DNA from 2 places in the Pseudomonas sp. MDT2-39-1 genome. Region 1 is predicted to be linked to the other one. Evidence: predicted binding sites of a transcription regulator. Region 1 holds the regulator's gene; the other holds the start of a gene.
The links. The regulator FliA, encoded in region 1, starts transcription of late flagellar genes. The targets are predictions, from matches to a motif close to CTAAAGTTTNNNNNNNNNNNGCCGNTAA.
Positions count from the first base shown of each region.

Region 1 (9,106 bases):
TGGCGCAGCCGGAGCGGGTACGGAGGCAATGGCCGACTCCAGCGCATCCACCGCAAAGTTGCCTTTGCCGTGCAGTTGGTCGAGCAATGCTTCGAATTCGTCGTCGGTGATGTCGGAGCTGTCGCCTGCCGCTTTTGGGGCAGCCGGTGCAGCGGGCGCCGCCACCGCATCGACGGCGAACTGGCCTTTGCCGTGCAGTTGATCGAGCAACGACTCGAACTCGGCATCGGTGATTTCGTCGCTGGCCGCAGAATCAGCGCCAGCCACTGGAGCAACGGCCGGCGCTTCGGCTTGAGCCTTGACGGCGTTCAGCGAGTCCAGCAGTTGTTCGAATTCGTTATCGGTGATGTCACCCGATTCTTCAGCGGCAGGTGTTTCGACCACTTCAGCAACCGGTGCGGCTTCATCAGCCGTTTGCGGCTCGGCCAGACGGGCCAGTGCCGCGAGCAATTCAGGCGTGGCAGCCGTAATCGGGCTGCGTTCGCGAACTTCGGTGAACATGCTGTTCACCGCGTCCAGCGCTTCGAGAACCACGTCCATCAGTTCCGAGTCGACGCGACGTTCACCCTTGCGCAGGATGTCGAACACGTTCTCGGCGATGTGACAGCACTCCACCAGCTCGTTGAGCTGGAGGAAGCCGGCGCCCCCTTTTACAGTGTGAAAACCGCGAAAAATTGCATTGAGCAAGTCCGCATCATCCGGTCGGCTTTCAAGCTCGACCAGCTGTTCGGACAGTTGCTCTAGAATCTCGCCGGCCTCAACCAGGAAATCCTGAAGGATCTCTTCATCGGCGCCGAAGCTCATTAAGGGGGTGCTCCTGAGGTCTAAAAACCTAAAAAACCTAAAATGCTAAAACTCTAAAATCCTAGGCTGGATAACAAATCGTCCACATCGTCCTGACCGGACACAACGTCTTCTCTTTTATCGGCATGAATCTGCGGACCTTCACCCTGAGAGAGATGTTTTTGCGGATCTTTTTCAGCGAGCATCGCATCACGGTCATGTTCGATACCCGCAAAGCGGTCTACCTGACTGGCCATGAGCACGAGCTTGAGCAGGTTGCTTTCAACTTCGGTGACCAATTGGGTCACGCGCTTGATCACCTGACCGGTGAGGTCCTGGTAATCCTGGGCCAGCAGAATGTCGTTGAGGTTGCTCGACACCGTGCGATTGTCTTCGCTGCTGCGCGTCAGGAAACCGTCGACGCGCCGGGCCAGTTCGCGGAACTCTTCAGCCCCGACTTCGCGACGCATGAACCGCCCCCAATCCGCGCTCAACGCCTGGGCTTCTTCGCTCAGGCTGTTGACCAGCGGCGTGGAATTCTCCACCAGGTCCATGGTGCGGTTGGCAGCGGCCTCGGTCAGCTTGACCACATACCCCAGGCGCTCGGTGGCGTCCGTGATCTGCGACACTTCCTCGGCTTGCGGCATGTTCGGGTCAATCTGGAAATTGACGATCGCGCTATGCAGCTCGCGAGTGAGCTTGCCCACTTCCTGATACAGGCCGCGGTCACGGGTCTGATTGAGCTCATGGATAAGTTGCACAGCGTCGCCGAACCTGCCTTTTTCAAGGCTTTCGACCAGTTCGACCGCGTGTTTTTTCAGGGTCGATTCAAAATCGCCCAGTGAAGATTCTTTATGCTCCATAGCTCCCCCGTGGCGCAGTGGATCAACCGATGCGTTCGAAAATCTTCTCGATTTTTTCTTTCAACGCCTGGGCCGTGAATGGTTTGACCACATAGCCGTTAACACCGGCCTGGGCCGCTTCGATGATCTGCTCGCGCTTGGCTTCAGCGGTCACCATCAACACCGGTAGGTGCTTGAGCTTTTCATCGGCGCGCACGTGGCGCAGCAGATCGATACCGGTCATGCCAGGCATGTTCCAGTCCGTTACCAGAAAGTCGATGCTCCCGCTGTTGAGAACCGGAATGGCTGTAATGCCATCGTCGGCCTCGACCGTGTTGGTGAACCCAAGGTCACGCAACAGGTTTTTTATGATCCGCCGCATCGTTGAGAAGTCATCAACGATGAGGATTTTCATGTTCTTGTCCAATTCGACCTCCAAGCAGTCTTAAACGCGCCCAGCACCTGGACGCGCCATTTCAATCAATCCGGCAATGCACTCGATGTCTGTATGGAGCACAACAGATCGCGACCGGTGCAGTTCAACACCACACCGGCCTCGTTCGCAGTGTCCCCACACTGCCCTCAGCGCGCTCGCCACTCCCCCAAACGCCCCCGCAAACGGGCCGCGCACTGGCTGTGTAACTGGCTGACCCGAGACTCGCTGACCCCCAGGACCTCACCGATTTCCTTGAGGTTCAGCTCTTCGTCGTAGTACAGCGCCAACACCAGTCGCTCACGCTCCGGCAAATTGGCAATCGCGTCCGCCAGCGCTGCCTGGAAGCGTTCATCTTCCAGATCGCGTGACGGCTCCAGATGTGCACTCGCGCCATCCTCGTGCAGCCCTTCGTGTTCGCCGTCCTGCAACAGATCGTCGAAACTGAATAACCGGCTGCCCAGGGTGTCGTTCAAAATCCCGTAATAATCGTCGAGACTCAATTGGAGTTCGGCCGCAACCTCATGATCTTTAGCGTCACGACCGGTTTTAGCTTCAATCGAGCGAATGGCGTCGCTGACCATGCGGGTATTGCGGTGAACCGAACGTGGCGCCCAGTCCCCCTTGCGTACTTCATCGAGCATCGCGCCGCGGATTCGAATGCCCGCGTACGTCTCGAAACTCGCGCCTTTGCTGGCGTCATATTTGGTCGATACTTCAAGCAGGCCGATCATCCCGGCCTGGATCAGGTCTTCAACCTGAACACTGGCCGGCAGACGGGCCAGCAAGTGGTAAGCAATGCGTTTGACCAGTGGCGCGTAACGCTCGATCAGCTCGTACTGCGCGTCACGTGCCGACTTCTTGTAGAGGTTGTAACCGCTGGCTGTCATAACACCGGTCCTGCCGTTTGTTGCACGAGGCGCTCGACGAAAAACTCCAGGTGCCCACGCGGGTTGGCAGGCAACGGCCAGGTATCGACCTTCTGTGCAATGGCCTTGAACGCCAGGGAGCACTTGGAGCGCGGAAAGGCTTCATAGACGGCGCGCTGCTTCTGCACCGCTTTACGCACGCTTTCGTCATAAGGCACCGCGCCGACGTATTGTAAGGCGACGTCGAGGAAGCGGTCCGTGACCTTGGTCAACTTGGCGAACAGGTTGCGACCTTCCTGCGGGCTCTGGGCCATGTTGGCCAGGACGCGGAAGCGGTTCATGCCGTAATCGCGGTTCAGCAGTTTGATCAGCGCGTAGGCATCCGTGATCGAGGTCGGCTCGTCACACACCACCAGCAAGACTTCTTGCGCTGCGCGAACGAAACTGACTACCGAGTCACCAATACCCGCAGCGGTGTCGATCACCAAGACGTCGAGGTTGTCGCCGATATCGCTGAACGCCTGGATCAGGCCAGCGTGTTGAGCCGGGCTCAGATGAACCATGCTCTGCGTGCCGGACGCGGCCGGGACGATGCGAATACCGCCGGGGCCCTGCAACAGAACGTCGCGCAGCTCACAGCGGCCTTCGATCACGTCGGCCAGGGTACGTTTGGGTGTCAGCCCCAACAGGACGTCGACGTTCGCCAGCCCCAGATCAGCGTCCAGCAGCATGACGCGCCGGCCGAGCTCAGCTAGAGCCAGGGACAAGTTCACTGACACGTTAGTCTTCCCGACGCCACCTTTGCCGCCGGTCACCGCGATCACCTGTACGGGATGCATGCTGCCCATGTTATTTCTTTACCTTGTCTTGCATAGACGGAGGCCACATTACTGGCTGCGCGCTCATAAACTGAACAATGCATGGCAGACCATCGATGTAGGTACAAAAACTGTTCATTAGTACCTCAGCCAACCTGCTTGGTCGGGCTGTGGTAAATATCAGCGAACATGTCAGCCATGGCTTCTTCGCTGGGTTCTTCTTGCATTTGCACGCTTACGGCGCGACTGACCAACTGATGACGACGCGGCAGATGCAAATCATCCGGAATCCGCGGGCCATCGGTCAGGTAGGCCACCGGTAATTCATGACTGATGGCCAGGCTTAACACCTCGCCCAGGCATGCCGTTTCATCCAGTTTAGTCAGGATGCAGCCAGCGAGACCGCAGCGTTTGTAACTGTGATAAGCGGCCGTTAGGACCTGTTTCTGGCTGGTGGTTGCCAACACCAGATAATTTTTTGACTTGATGCCACGTCCGGCCAGGCTTTCGAGCTGCATGCGCAGTGCCGGATCGCTGGCCTGAAGACCCGCGGTATCGATCAGCACCACGCGTTTGCGCAGCAAGGGATCCAGCGCCTGCACCAGCGATTGCCCCGGATCGACGTGAGTTACCGACACGTTGAGGATCCGGCCCAGAGTCTTGAGTTGCTCCTGAGCACCAATACGGTAGCTGTCCATGCTCACCAGCGCGATGTTTTGCGCGCCATATTTCAGAACGTAGCGGGCCGCGAGCTTGGCCAGAGTGGTGGTCTTGCCCATGCCGGCAGGGCCGACCATGGCAATCACGCCGCCCTCTTCCAGTGGCTCGACTTCCGGTGTGGCGATCATCCGCGCCAAGTGCGCCAGCAACATACGCCAGGCCTGACGGGGTTCTTCAATGTCGGTAATCATCGCCAGCAAGTCGCGGGACAACGGGCCGGACAGGCCGATGCGTTGCAGGCGACGCCAGAGGTTGGCCTGGGCCGGACGGCTGCCTTGCAGCTGATTCCAGGCCAGGGAGCCGAGTTGCACTTCCATCAGTTCGCGCAGGCTGTTGAGTTCGAAACGCATCGAGTCGAATGCACGCGGGTCCACACCGCCAGCGGCTGGCGCAGGGGCTGGAGCGGAGCGACGAGGTTCGGCATACGTCGGCTCGATCAGCGGCTCGGCGGCGGTCAACGGCAGGCCGGCGAATAACTGGCGATTGGTGGTCTTGTCGCCTTCGGTTTCGCCTTCGCCACGCAAGCTCAATTCGGCCTGGGCGGTGACAATCCGCGACTGGGTCTTGCGCAGCTCGTCCTCGAGTTCCATGTTCGGAACACGCGGGGCCAGCGCAGACAATTTGTAATCCAGGGCAGCCGTCAGCTCGACACCACCGGCAATCCGGCGATTGCCAATAATGGCGGCATCAGCGCCCAGCTCATCACGAACCAGTTTCATGGCCTGACGCATATCGGCGGCGAAAAAACGCTTAACTTGCATAAACCACTACCTCAGCCGTTGGGCCCTACTGTCGCAACGATGGTCACTTGCTTGTTGTCAGGAATTTCCTGGTAAGCCAACACATGCAAACCCGGGACTGCCAGTCGGCCGAATCGCGAAAGCATCGCGCGAACCGGACCGGCCACCAGCAGAATCACCGGTTGACCTTGCATTTCCTGACGCTGCGCCGCATCGATCAACGAGCGTTGCAGTTTCTCAGCCATGCTTGGCTCCAGCAGAACGCCCTCTTCCGAGCCTTGTCCTGCCTTCTGAAGACTATTGAGCAATATCTGTTCCAACCTTGGCTCCAGAGTGATAACTGGTAGCTCGGAGTCAGTCCCTACAATGCTTTGGACGATTGCGCGGGATACGCCGACGCGCACGGCGGCCACCAACGCGGCAGTATCTTGACTCTTGGCGGCATTGTTGGCGATGGCCTCGGCAATGCTGCGGATGTCCCGTACTGGCACCTGTTCGGCCAGCAAAGCCTGCAAAACTTTCAGCAGCTGCGACAGAGACACCACACCCGGCACCAGCTCTTCGGCCAGTTTCGGTGAGCTTTTGGCCAGCAATTGCATGAGTTGCTGGACTTCTTCGTGACCGATCAGTTCGCTGGAGTGCTTGTACAGAATCTGGTTCAAGTGGGTGGCCACGACCGTACTGGCATCGACCACGGTGTAACCGAGGGATTGCGCCTGGGCACGCTGGCTGATTTCGATCCAGACCGCCTCCAGACCGAAAGCCGGATCTTTGGCGGTAATGCCGTTGAGCGTCCCGTAGACCTGCCCCGGATTGATCGCCAGTTCGCGATCCGGGTAAATCTCCGCTTCGGCCAGGATCACCCCCATCAGGGTCAGGCGATAGGCACTCGGTGCCAGGTCGAGGTTGTCACGGATATGCACAGTCGGCATCAGGAAGCCCAGATCTTGCGACAGCTTCTTGCGCACACCCTTGATCCGCGCCAGCAACTGACCGCCCTGGTTGCGGTCCACCAGCGGAATCAGCCGGTATCCGACTTCCAGGCCGATCATGTCGATCGGGGTCACGTCGTCCCAGCCCAGCTCCTTGGTTTCCTGGGCGCGAGCCGGGGATGGCAGCAGCTCCTGTTGACGCTTGACCTCTTGCAGGGCTTGAACCTTGACCACGTTCTGCTTCTTCCAGAACAGGTACGCACCGCCGGCCGCCACGGCCGCCATGCTGAGAAAGGAGAAGTGCGGCATGCCGGGCACCAGGCCCATGACCGCCATAATACCCGCCGCCACTGCCAACGCTTTCGGCGAGGCGAACATCTGGCGATTGATCTGTTTTCCCATCTCTTCCGACCCGGACGCACGAGTCACCATGATCGCCGCCGCTGTCGATAACAACAGTGATGGCAATTGCGCCACCAAACCGTCACCGATGGTCAACAGCGCATAAACCCTGCCGGCATCGCCGAAGCTCATGCCGTGCTGGAAGATACCGACGGCCATGCCGCCGATCAGGTTAATGAACAGAATCAGCAAGCCGGCAATGGCGTCGCCGCGAACGAACTTGCTGGCACCGTCCATCGAACCGTAGAACTCGGCTTCCTGGGCCACTTCCATCCGGCGCATTTTGGCTTGGTTCTGATCGATCAGGCCGGCGTTCAAGTCGGCGTCGATTGCCATTTGTTTACCGGGCATCGCATCGAGGGTGAAGCGCGCGCTCACCTCGGAAATCCGCCCGGCACCCTTGGTCACTACAACGAAGTTGATGATCATCAAAATCGCGAAGACCACGATACCGACCACGTAGTTACCGCCGATCACCACTTCGCCGAAGGCCTGGATCACCTTGCCGGCTGAGGCGTGACCGTCCTGACCGTGGAGCATCACCACCCGCGTGGAGGCCACGTTCAACGCCAGCCGCAGTAGCGTCGCCACCAATAGAATGGTCGGAAACACCGCGAAATCCAGCGGTCGCAAGGCATAGACGCAGACCAGCAACACCACGATCGACAAAGCGATGTTGAAGGTGAAGAACACATCCAACAGGAACGGTGGGATCGGCAACATCATCATCGCCAGCATGACCAGCAGCAGCAACGGCACACCCAGATTGCCCCGACTTAAGTCGGCAACGTTTGTGCGGGCAGTGTTGAGTAACTGAGAGCGATCCACCGGTTTTCCCCGTTCCTTAAAGCAAACTTTTGACGCCTGAAGCAGGCGCAGGGCGGCTACTGCAAGAAACCTTCCAACTTTTGCAGAGATGGGGAATAGAGGGCTTTATTGAGGATTTGTAGCAGCTGCCGAGCTTGCGAGGCTGCGTCCGGCTGCGCAGCAGCCGTTAAACCGTTGCGAGGAATGCGGTCGAGCATGACTCCGTCTCGAACGCAGCCTCGCGAGCTCGGCAGTTGCTACGCGTTTAAAGCACCAGAAATATGGATCAACCCGCTGTCAGAATTTGCTCTTTGAGAATCGCGCCAAACCCAAGCTTGCCCCCAATCATGTAACGCGTGCCTTTGTGCATTTCCAGCCCGTCTTGATTGACCAACTCCTCTTGGGCATATCCAAGCACCACCACAGTGGCAGGGGCGACTGCTGTGGCAGGGCCCACAAACTCGCCTTTCAAAAGATTCAGCGCCCATTCAAAAGGAATGATCGGCAGATCTTTTACAACGATCGGACGCTTGTCTTCCCAACGAAAATCCATCCGGGCAGTGATGTGTAGCTGATCAGCGATGATTTCGAATTGAGGCTTGGCATATCGCCGCTCCAGCCCACCCGTTGACCATTGACTCATGTAGTACCCTGGACTCCTGAAAACATTAAACAGCGCTTCTTTGTCACGGATATTTCCCGCAGCATCGAAAAAATAATTGTAGGAGTAGTGATAAGCGAAACTGGTCAGCTCAGGCCGGATAGCGTTGATCGGATTATTCAAATAGCCCGGAATGTATAGGCTGGACATTTGCTCGAAGTTCGTGAAATCCAGGCTCATTTTGAAAGTAACGGTGTACCCGATCGCCCGCTCGGCCGGATTTTCTTGCAGCCTGCCCGAGACAAACTCCAACTCCATACCCTGCAGTTTTCGATATAGACGCTCTGTCATGATGGTTCCCTCTAAAACTGACGCAAACACCCATCCTTGGCGCTCCAATCGAATGATCAGAACCTCCACTGCAAGGACATTGATCGGGAGAATTCCCACGGGCATGACAGCGCGAGCGGGCGCTGACTGTCTACTGTCAGAGTTGACAGGTGGAGCAGGCATTTCGACAGGCGGCGCATTGCACGTGCGGTTTTTGGATGATGGAGCCACCTCCGCCCACCTCTCGACCGCTCGTCGCCACTGTCAGATCTGACAGTTGCCATCAATAGAGCCTTGGAGGCCAGATAGAGCAGCCCGATGGAGCAACATACCCACAGGAAAAAACTCATGGACTCGATCACTGCCGTTACAAACCCAGCGAATCCGAAAATTCTCGAAGCCCATGGCTCCGCAGGGGATCGACTCGACTTCGACAGCGTCTACCACCGTGATTTCATTACCGCTCAAGTCCCTCATTACTCCGGCATGGCTCGGGGTCACACCGTGACCGTGACCTGGGGCAATCCTCGGCACATCTATAATTCAGAGGTGGTGACCGTCGGAACACCGGGGGCTATTGATATTCGAATCCCACGCATTGAAGTGATCGATGCCATCGGCCATACGGTAAAGGTCTACTACACCGTGCGCACCGCACCGGGCACCGCACTGATTCCTTCCAGAATCCTCCTGTTGCATATCAACCCCTACGAGTTCAATTTACTGGCACCAACCCTGTCGACAGATCAGAAAACCCTAAGCGTCAGGTACGTGGGTATGGTGCACGGCTACACCGTTCGCATACGCGCCACCGGCAAAACCACGTGGG
Region 1 covers NZ_CM142716.1:5,054,209-5,063,314, reverse strand. The annotation lists gene ACYZTM_RS23695 (chemotaxis protein CheA) at 1-804, opposite strand, end outside; gene ACYZTM_RS23690 (protein phosphatase CheZ) at 858-1,646, opposite strand; gene ACYZTM_RS23685 (chemotaxis response regulator CheY) at 1,669-2,040, opposite strand; gene fliA (RNA polymerase sigma factor FliA) at 2,208-2,948, opposite strand; gene fleN (flagellar synthesis regulator FleN) at 2,945-3,775, opposite strand; gene flhF (flagellar biosynthesis protein FlhF) at 3,892-5,226, opposite strand; gene flhA (flagellar biosynthesis protein FlhA) at 5,238-7,367, opposite strand; gene ACYZTM_RS23660 (hypothetical protein) at 7,633-8,298, opposite strand; gene ACYZTM_RS23655 (hypothetical protein) at 8,626-9,106, shown strand, end outside.

Region 2 (9,106 bases), 1.7 Mb from region 1:
GTCCGAGTAGGAGTTCGGGTTGAAGGACTCGGAGTAGCTGATGTAAGGCGCAATGCCGTTATCGAACAGGTACAACGCGCCTGCACGACCGGTCAGCTTGGTTCTTTTGTCGCTGATTTCTGTGCCGACGGGGCGCTGCGCTTCGGCCAGTCGGTTTTCATCGGAGGTCTCGACCCAGTCCTGACGCAGGCCCAGGGAGAAGCGCCACTTGTCCATTTCGATCAGGTCTTGCAGGTAGACGCCAGTCTGTTCCAGGCGACGCAGGTAGCTGGTCGTGCCATAGAAGTCGATATTCGAGTTGCCATACACCGGGTTGAACACATCAATCGGTGCAAGGGCGCCGCTGGTCCAGTCGACGACAGTCTTGCGCCGTTGGTAGTCCGCACCCAACAGTACCGTGTGTTTGGTTGCGCCGGTGAAGAACTCCGCTTGCAGCATGTTATCGACAATGGAGGCATGAAGTTTCTCGTCGCCACCGGTGTAGTAACGATTCAACTCATGACTGCTCGGTGTGGTCCAGCCATAGGCGTAGACCTGATCCAGCTTCACCTTGGAATCGAGATAACGGAAGTTCTGCCGTGCAGTTAAGACGTCGTTGAAGCGATGCTCAAACTGATAACCGAAGGATTGCTGATCACGCTGAAAACCATCAATGCCCGGCTCTCCCTCGAAGAAGTGCGGTGAGATGCGATTGCCGTTGCGCTGATGAATTGTCCCATTGGCCGGCATGCCGCCGTGATAGCCGCCGTCGGGATCGTGTTGCAGATAGGCCTGCAGGGTCAGCGAGGTATCTTCGGTGAAGTCGAGGCTCACCGTAGGCGCCAGGGCGAAACGCTTTTCCTTGTTGTAATCGAACTGCGTGTCGGACTGATCCGCCAACCCTGTCAGACGATAGGCAATGCGCTTGTCGTCATCCACCGGGCCGCTGAAGTCGAAACCCATGCCACGCTGGCCTTGGCTGCCCACGGTGGCCTGGATCTGATGATAGGGCTCATACAGCGGTTTCTTGCTGGTCAATGCCACCAGGCCACCCGGCGAACTGCGACCGTAAAGTACCGATGAAGGCCCTTTGAGAATGTCGACACGCTCCAGGAAGTACGGGTCCACCTGCATGGTGCTGTAGGTGCCGCTATCGCCCATGGATTTGAGGCCGTCGAGGTAGATGTTATCCACCGAGCCGTCGTTGAAGCCGCGCATCGCCACGTAGTCATAACGGTGGGTTGCGCCATATGGATTGGTCAGCACGCCCGGGGTGTAGCGCATGGCCTGGGAGACGGTTTGCGAGCCCTGGTCGTCCATTTGCTCGCGGGTGACCACCGACACGCTTTGCGACGTTTCCAGCAACGCGGTACTGGTCTTGGTGGCGATCTGGCTGTGCGTCGCGTTGTAGCCGTCCATGCTGCCCAGTGCGTTACCGAGGGCAAAGCCTTTGATGTCGGTGGTGGGCAATGCCAGTGATCCAGTTTCAGCGGCAGGACGCAGCACATAGCTGCTGCCATCCTGGCGCAAGGCCTCAAGGCCCGAACCATCGAGCAAATGATTCAGCGCCTGATCGACTGAATGGTCTCCCTGCACACCCGGTGAATGGCGCCCGCTGGTTTGCGCAGGCGTAGTCGACAACGTGATGCCGGCCTGACGCGCAAACTGGTTGAGCACATCGCTCAATGGACCGGCACCGATGTTTTAGCGATGGCTGCTGACTTCACTGTTCTGCGCCGCAACCGAAAGTGTTGGCAACCAGCCGACCCCCAGCACGGTAGAGAACAGCGCCGCGCGAACGGCACCGTGCAAAATGCAGGTGTCCGCAGTGAAACAAGGAAGGTTCTTACCGATGGCGCGCACAGTCATTGTAGGTTTCCGTAGGAAGTCGCTGAAGTCAGAGTTGAAGTGCTTACTGACTAAGCCGGGCTTGCACGGAAAACCCGCCAAAAATAATTCAGACTTGCCGCTCCAGCGTCACCCACCAACGAGTGCGGTAGCGCAACTGCACCGGCAGGGTTTGCGGGAGTATGGCCAGCAGCTTATCGGAGTTCTCCAGACGGAAGACTCCGGACAGCCGCAAGTCCGCAATGTCCGCTGAGCACGTCAAATAACCGTGTCGGTAACGTGCGACTTCATTGAGAAAATCCCCCAGGCGCATGTTGCGAGTGACGATCAGGCCATCGACCCACGCACCGGCATCCATATCCAGAGGCGCAGCCAGCTTCGCCTGGTGGTCATCGATCAAATAACTCTGTCCGGCCTGTACCCGAATCGGCTCACCGTCGGCGGCCCGTGGCGAATGAATCGCGACCATGCCGCTGGTGACACTGAGGCGTGTGCAGTCATCCTCCTGACGCAGGATGAACCGCGCCCCCACACCTTCATACACGCCGTGACGACTGTGCACCCGCAACGGTCGATCAAATGAAGACGCTTCGTCGATCCCGCCGCAGGTCACGATGATTTCGCCGCGCGTCAGTTTGATCAGCCGTTGCTGCGCGGTGTAATCGAGATCCACCGCGCTGGCGGTGTTGAGCTCCAGGCGGGTGCCGTCGGGCAATTGGAAACCACGTCGCTCGCCGGTGGCGGTTGCGAAGTCGGCGGTCCACTGCTGCCAACCTACCGCATCCTTGCCCAGCCATGCCGCAGAACCCATCAGTAATGCGCCCGACAGCAACTTCAGAGCCTGTCGTCGTCCCAATCCCTGAGCGCTGTTTTCCAGCGTGTTGAACGCGACTTGGGCGCCGGGCACCGCGCGCAGATTGCTGCTCAACTCTGCTTGCAGGGACTGCGCCCGCTGCCAAGCCAGTTCGTGTTCAAAATGCTCTGCGCGCCAGACATCGCATTGCTGGCGCAACCTCGGATTGGCCGCGTTGTTGCGCAGCCGCAGCAGCCAATTGATGGCCTGTTTGACCACCTGCTGATGAGGTTCGCCGCGCCGGTGAAGTGACGAGTTATCCACAGACATCACGCTTCATACCGCAAGACGTAGCAGTGATACAGCGCATCAGCGACATAACGCTCCACCGAACGCATGGACAAGCCCATCTGCCCGGCAATCTGCTTGTGGGTAAGTCCTTCGCACTGCGCCAGCAGAAATGCCTGACGCACTTTCGGCTTCAGGCCTTCAAGCATGCGGGCGATGCTTTCCAGCAATTCGAGCACCAGCGCCCGCGCCTCGGCACTCGGGGTGTGGGCTTCGGGCAAGCGAGCGATGGTTTCCAGGTAGGCGCGCTCGATTTCCTCACGGCGCCAATGGTCGATGACCAAGCCACGGGCGATGGTTCGCAAAAAGGCGCGGGGCGCCTTGAGTTCCAGGCGTTCGGTTCTTTGCAACAGGCGCACGAAGGTGTCCTGCGCCAGGTCTGCCGCATCGGCTGCATTGCCTAATCGAGCGCGCAGCCACGCGTTGAGCCAACCGTGATGGCTACTGTAAAGCGTCTGTACTGCAAACTCAGGTGAGGACATGAACGCGACAGCCCGAACGTCACAAATGATAATTAGTCGCATTGTCATCAAGGGTCACGGAATTTGCAACTGCCGGGCGAACAACCGTCATCACAAAAATGCTATTCAACCGCTCTAGCATGCCGTTCGGCGGGAATGCCGGGCTTTTCTTACAAACCCCTAAGATTTCTCCGACTCGTGCCGACAGACTGGTGAGACATGCGTGCACCAAAGTAGAGCGGACGAAGAATGCCGCCTGCGCTGTTACATGGAATGTTGCACCTGGAACGCATCCCCACTTTTTGCATAAGAAGTCCCATGAAATGAATCTCAAATTCAGCCATAAAATCCTTCTGGCCGCCTCTGGCGTCGTGGTGCTGGCTTTTGCGTTGTTCACTTTGTACAACGACTATCTGCAGCGAAACACCATCCGGCAAAACCTCGAATCCTCCGTCCAGCAAGCCGGCGATCTGACCGCCAGCAGCGTGCTTAACTGGATGAGCGGCCGTGTGCTGGTGCTGGAAAACCTCGCACAGAACGTCGCTCATCAAGGCGCCAACGCGGACCTGCCAGGTCTGGTTGATCAACCAGCCTTCACCTCGAACTTCCAGTTCACCTACGTTGGCCAGGCCAATGGCGTGTTCACGCAACGCCCCGACGCGAAGATGCCGGACGGTTACGATCCGCGTCAGCGTCCCTGGTACAAACAAGCCGTGGCTGCCGACAAGACCATGCTGACGCCGCCGTATATGGCCGCCGTCGGTGGTTTGGTGGTGACCATCGCGATGCCGGTGAAGAAGAACGGCGAATTGCTCGGTGTGGTCGGCGGTGACCTGAGCCTGGAAACCCTGGTGAAGATCATCAACTCGGTGGACTTCGGTGGCATCGGCCACGCGTTCCTGGTCAGCGCTGACGGTCAGGTGATCGTCAGCCCGGACAAAGACCAGGTGATGAAAAACCTGAAGGACATTTATCCAAATTCGGGCGTGCGCATCGAGAAGGGCAATCAGGACGTCACCCTGAACAAGCAGGACCGCATCCTCTCGTTCACCCCGGTGAGCGGTTTGCCGAATGCCGAGTGGTACATCGGTCTGTCGATCGACAAGGACAAGGCCTACGCACCACTGAGCCAATTCCGCACCTCGGCGCTGATCGCAATGTTCATCGCCGTCAGCGTTATTGCAGTGCTGCTGAGTTTGCTGATCAACGTGCTGATGCGTCCGCTGACCACCATGGGCCGCGCGATGCAGGACATCGCCCAGGGTGAAGGTGACCTGACCCGTCGTCTGGCCGTGGAAAGCAAAGACGAATTCGGCGAGTTGGGCGGTTCGTTCAACCAATTCGTGGAGCGGATTCACGCATCGATTTCTGAAGTGTCTTCGGCGACCCGTCAGGTGCACGATTTGTCGCAACGGGTGATGGCATCGTCCAACGCCTCGATCGTCGGTTCCGACGAACAAAGCGCGCGTACCAACAGCGTGGCGGCGGCGATCAACCAACTGGGCGCCGCTACTCAGGAAATCGCCCGCAATGCTGCCGATGCTTCGCAGCATGCCAGCGGCGCGAGCGAGCAGGCGGACGACGGTCGTCAGGTGGTGGAGAAAACCATCCTGGCCATGACCGAACTGTCGCAGAAAATCAGCCTGTCCTGCACCCAGATCGAAACCCTGAACGCCAGCACTGACAACATTGGGCATATTCTGGATGTGATCAAAGGCATCTCTCAGCAGACCAACTTGCTCGCGCTCAACGCCGCCATCGAAGCGGCGCGTGCCGGTGAGGCCGGCCGTGGTTTTGCGGTGGTGGCGGACGAAGTGCGCAACCTGGCGCATCGCACGCAGGAGTCGGCGGAAGAGATCCACAAGATGATCACTTCGCTGCAGATCGGTTCTCGCGAGGCCGTGACGACCATGAACGCCAGTCAGGTCTCCAGCGAAGAGACTGTCGAAGTGGCAAACCAGGCAGGTCTGCGACTGGTCAGCGTGACCCAGCGTATCGGCGAAATCGACGGCATGAACCAGTCGGTGGCCGCGGCGACCGAAGAGCAGACCGCCGTGGTGGAAACCCTCAACGTCGACGTCAACCAGATCAACTTGCTGAACCAGCAGAGCGTGGCCAACCTCAATGAAACGTTGAAGGATTGCGATGCGTTGTCGTTGCAGGCGAACCGGTTGAAGCAGTTGGTGGATAGCTTCAAGATCTGATTCAGGTCAGTTCTACTGCGTTATGGTTCTTCGCGAGCAAGCCCGCTCCCACATTCGACCGCATTCCTTCCGAGGCAAACCGGTCAAAATGTGGTAGCGGGCTTGCTCGCGAAAGCGGTAGAAAAGTCACCGCCAAACCAAAGCCCTACGCAAACAGCTTCAACACATTATTCATCGCATCATCCGCAAACCCCTGCACAAAATCTTTGAACCCCGGCAACGCCTCATCACCCCCCTGCGCCGGTTCGGCAATGATGGTCCAGGTCGCCCGCGACTGGCCCGCACCCAGCGGCTCAACACTCATCGCCGCCCACAAATTGGCCACGCCCAGCGTGTTGTAAATCGTGGTCCACGTCATGTTCAACGCCTGGTCATCCCGCGAGTTGAGTTGCTCGACCACCAGGTTACCGTCCTTGAAAAATTTCTTGCGCAGCGACGACACGCCTTCGCCCGTCATCTCGATGTGCGACAGCGCCGGAATGAATTGATCGAAGCCGGCAAAGTTGCCGACCACCGCCCAGACCTTCGCTGAGTCAGCCGGCACTTCTACTGAAGACACGACGTGGCAGCCTTGAGGGTTTTTGATCAGGGTATCGGGTTGCAGAGTGCTCATGGTCTTGCTCCATTGGGTTTGAGTGAATCAGATGAAATTGATTTCTTTGAGGTAGTCGCAGCCGCGACGCAGCAGCGCTGGGGATTTTTCCGGGTAGTGCGCGCCCATCTGCCGAACGCCCGCCTGGGCGTTGTCGTGGCCGATCATCGAGATGTCGCCGATGTCTTCCTCGAACCCGTTGAGGTAGAAACCGAGCACGCCGAACAGCGCGTTGTCGCTGTCGACCCGGCCCAGTTGCTGCTGCCAGTCGGACACGCTGACCATGGCAAACTCCCGGCCAGCCTCACGGAATGACGCGACGTAATCGTCCCAGCTCAAAGGTTCGGGGTTGTGCAGGTTGAACACCGCTTTTTCAGGCGAATAACGGCTGGCGTGGAAGGCGATGAAGCGGGCGAGAAAGTCCACCGGCATCAGGTCGAAGTTCAGCGCGAACTCCGGCACCTGGCCGAGCTGGATCGAGCCCTTGAGCATCAGCATCAAGCGATTTTTATGCGGCTGACAGACGCCGGTCAGGCTGTTGAAACTGATGTTGCCGGGTCGATAAAGATTGACCCGCACCCCGCGCTCGCGCGCCCGTTCGAGGATTCGTTCGCCGACCCATTTGGACAGGTTGTAGCCGTTCTTGATGTAGATCGGCGGAGTCTGCGCGGCGGGCAACTCCAGCACCCGGCCATCGTCGGCAATCGTGCTGGACGCCGACAGCGTGGAGACGAAATTGAAGATCTTCTTGCTGCGCCCCTCGCACAGCCGAAGGCATTCGAAAATCGGCTCGACGTTGTCCCGCGCCAGCGACTCGTAATCGAGCACGTGGTTGACGTTGGCGGCGTTGTGCACCAACGCGCCGAACTCCCGGTCGAGGCGTTCGTAAACGTCCGCATCGAGACCCAATGCCGGGTGCGCAATATCCGCCGCGTAAACCTGCACCCGACTCAGGTCCAGATGCTCCAGACGGTTTTCCCGTAGTGCATGAGCGAAGCGCTCTGCCGCCGATTGCCCGCCACCATCGCGCACCAGGCAGGCGACTTCACTGACGCCCCACGCCAGCAACGCCTCGACGATGTGCACCCCGACAAAACTGTTGGCGCCGGTGACGATCACCTTGTGCACATCGCCCATGCGGCTGATGGGCAGCGGCTGAATATCCAGCTCGCGGAAGGCATCCGCCAGTGCCTGCGCGCTCAGGACTTCCTCGGTACCGGAGCCTCGCACCAACGTTGCCAACTTCGTAATCGTCGGCAATTCAATGAAGCGGTTGATCGAGATGCTGCGGCCGAATTCTTCACGCAATCGCAGCAGCATCCGCGACAACAGAATCGAATGGCCGCCCAGATTGAAGAAGCTTTCGTCGGTCGAAATATCGCTGGCCGGCAGCTCCAGCAGCTCGGCCCAGATCACCAGCAACAGCGTTTCATCGGCACTGGTGGGCAAGCGCCGCGTGGTGTTTTCGGCAACATTCACCGGCATTGCCAGCAGGGCTTTGCGGTCGACTTTGCCGTTGCTGGCGAACGGCATGCTCGGCAGTTCGGTCCAGGCAATGGGTTGCATGTAGTCCGGTAAAAACTGCGTCGAGTGAGCCTTCAAGGCTTCGCGAGCGACGCCCGGTTGTTCCTCCTGAGGTTGTGCGAGAAAGGCCAGAATTCGTCGCTGACTGTCGATGACCACCGCCACCTGACGGTACAACTGACTGTCACGCAGGCAGCGTTCGATCTCTTCCGGCTCGACCCGAAAGCCGCGGATCTTCACCTGATTGTCCCGCCGTCCGCACAGCTCGACTCCGTCGGCGGTCCATTTCGCCATGTCGCCGGTACGGTAGGCGCGCAGGCTCTGGCCGTCCGGCAGATTCAAGTCCAGGTAACGCTCGGCAGTCTGCTGCGGGTTGTTCAGATAACCCAGGCACACCCCTGGCCCGGCGATGTACAACTCACCGACGGTCTGCTCGGTCACCGGTTGAAACCCCTCGTCGAGAATCAGCACCTGGCTGTTGGCAATCGGTGCCCCGAGTGTGCGGTTGCTGTCGCCGGCGCGTAGCTGACGCGCGGTGATCAGCACCGTGGCTTCGGTCGGGCCATAGAGGTTGTAGAGGTTGCCCTGACGGGTGAGCTGCTCGATGACATAGGGCTCGCAGACGTCGCCGCCGGTCATCACATGATCCAGAACCTGCAGCTGATCCAGCGGCAGAATGCTTAACAGTGCCGGCGGTAAAAACGCGTGACTGAGGCGTTGATGGCGGATCAGCTCGACCAGTTGCAAGGGATCGCGGCGCTGGTCGTCGCTCGGCACGATAAGCTCGGCGCCCTGAAGCAGGGTCGGGAAAATATCGATCAGCGACGAGTCGAAACTCAACGACGAAAACTGCAAGGCCCGACTGTGCTCGGTCAGCTGTACATAGTCGGCGTACCACGCGGTGAAGTGCGCGAGGTTGGCCTGGCTGAGCAATACCCCTTTGGGATGCCCGGTGGTGCCCGAGGTGTAGAGCGCCATGCAGGGCGCATCGAGGTCGGGTCGCTGGCGCATCAAGGGTTGGCCGAGGTCGATGTCAGCGCAGTCGATACGGCTGATGTCCAGGCCCTGCATTTCGTCGGCGAGGGGATGTTGGCCGTCATGTAACAACAACACCGCTCCGGCATTCGAAAGGATGTACTGCTGACGTTGCAGCGGATGGCTCGGCTCCAGCGGCAAGTACACCGCGCCACTGCCCAGAATCGCCAGGATCCCCGCATACAGCGCACTGCATTTCGGCATGCAAATCCCGACCACCAACGGTCCTTGATGCTGAGCGAGCAATGGCAGCAAACGCTGCTGGATCGCGCGGCTGTGGGCGTGCAATTGCCGATAGCTGACCGAGGTGCCGTCGATGTTG
Region 2 covers NZ_CM142716.1:3,342,082-3,351,187, forward strand. The annotation lists partial or broken gene ACYZTM_RS15940 (TonB-dependent siderophore receptor) at 1-1,848, opposite strand, end outside; gene ACYZTM_RS15945 (FecR domain-containing protein) at 1,937-2,950, opposite strand; gene ACYZTM_RS15950 (sigma-70 family RNA polymerase sigma factor) at 2,950-3,450, opposite strand; gene ACYZTM_RS15955 (methyl-accepting chemotaxis protein) at 3,753-5,633, shown strand; gene ACYZTM_RS15960 (SRPBCC family protein) at 5,779-6,246, opposite strand; gene ACYZTM_RS15965 (non-ribosomal peptide synthetase) at 6,274-9,106, opposite strand, start outside.
Region 2: the regulator FliA is predicted to act here: its motif matches at 3,610-3,637, upstream of ACYZTM_RS15955 (methyl-accepting chemotaxis protein).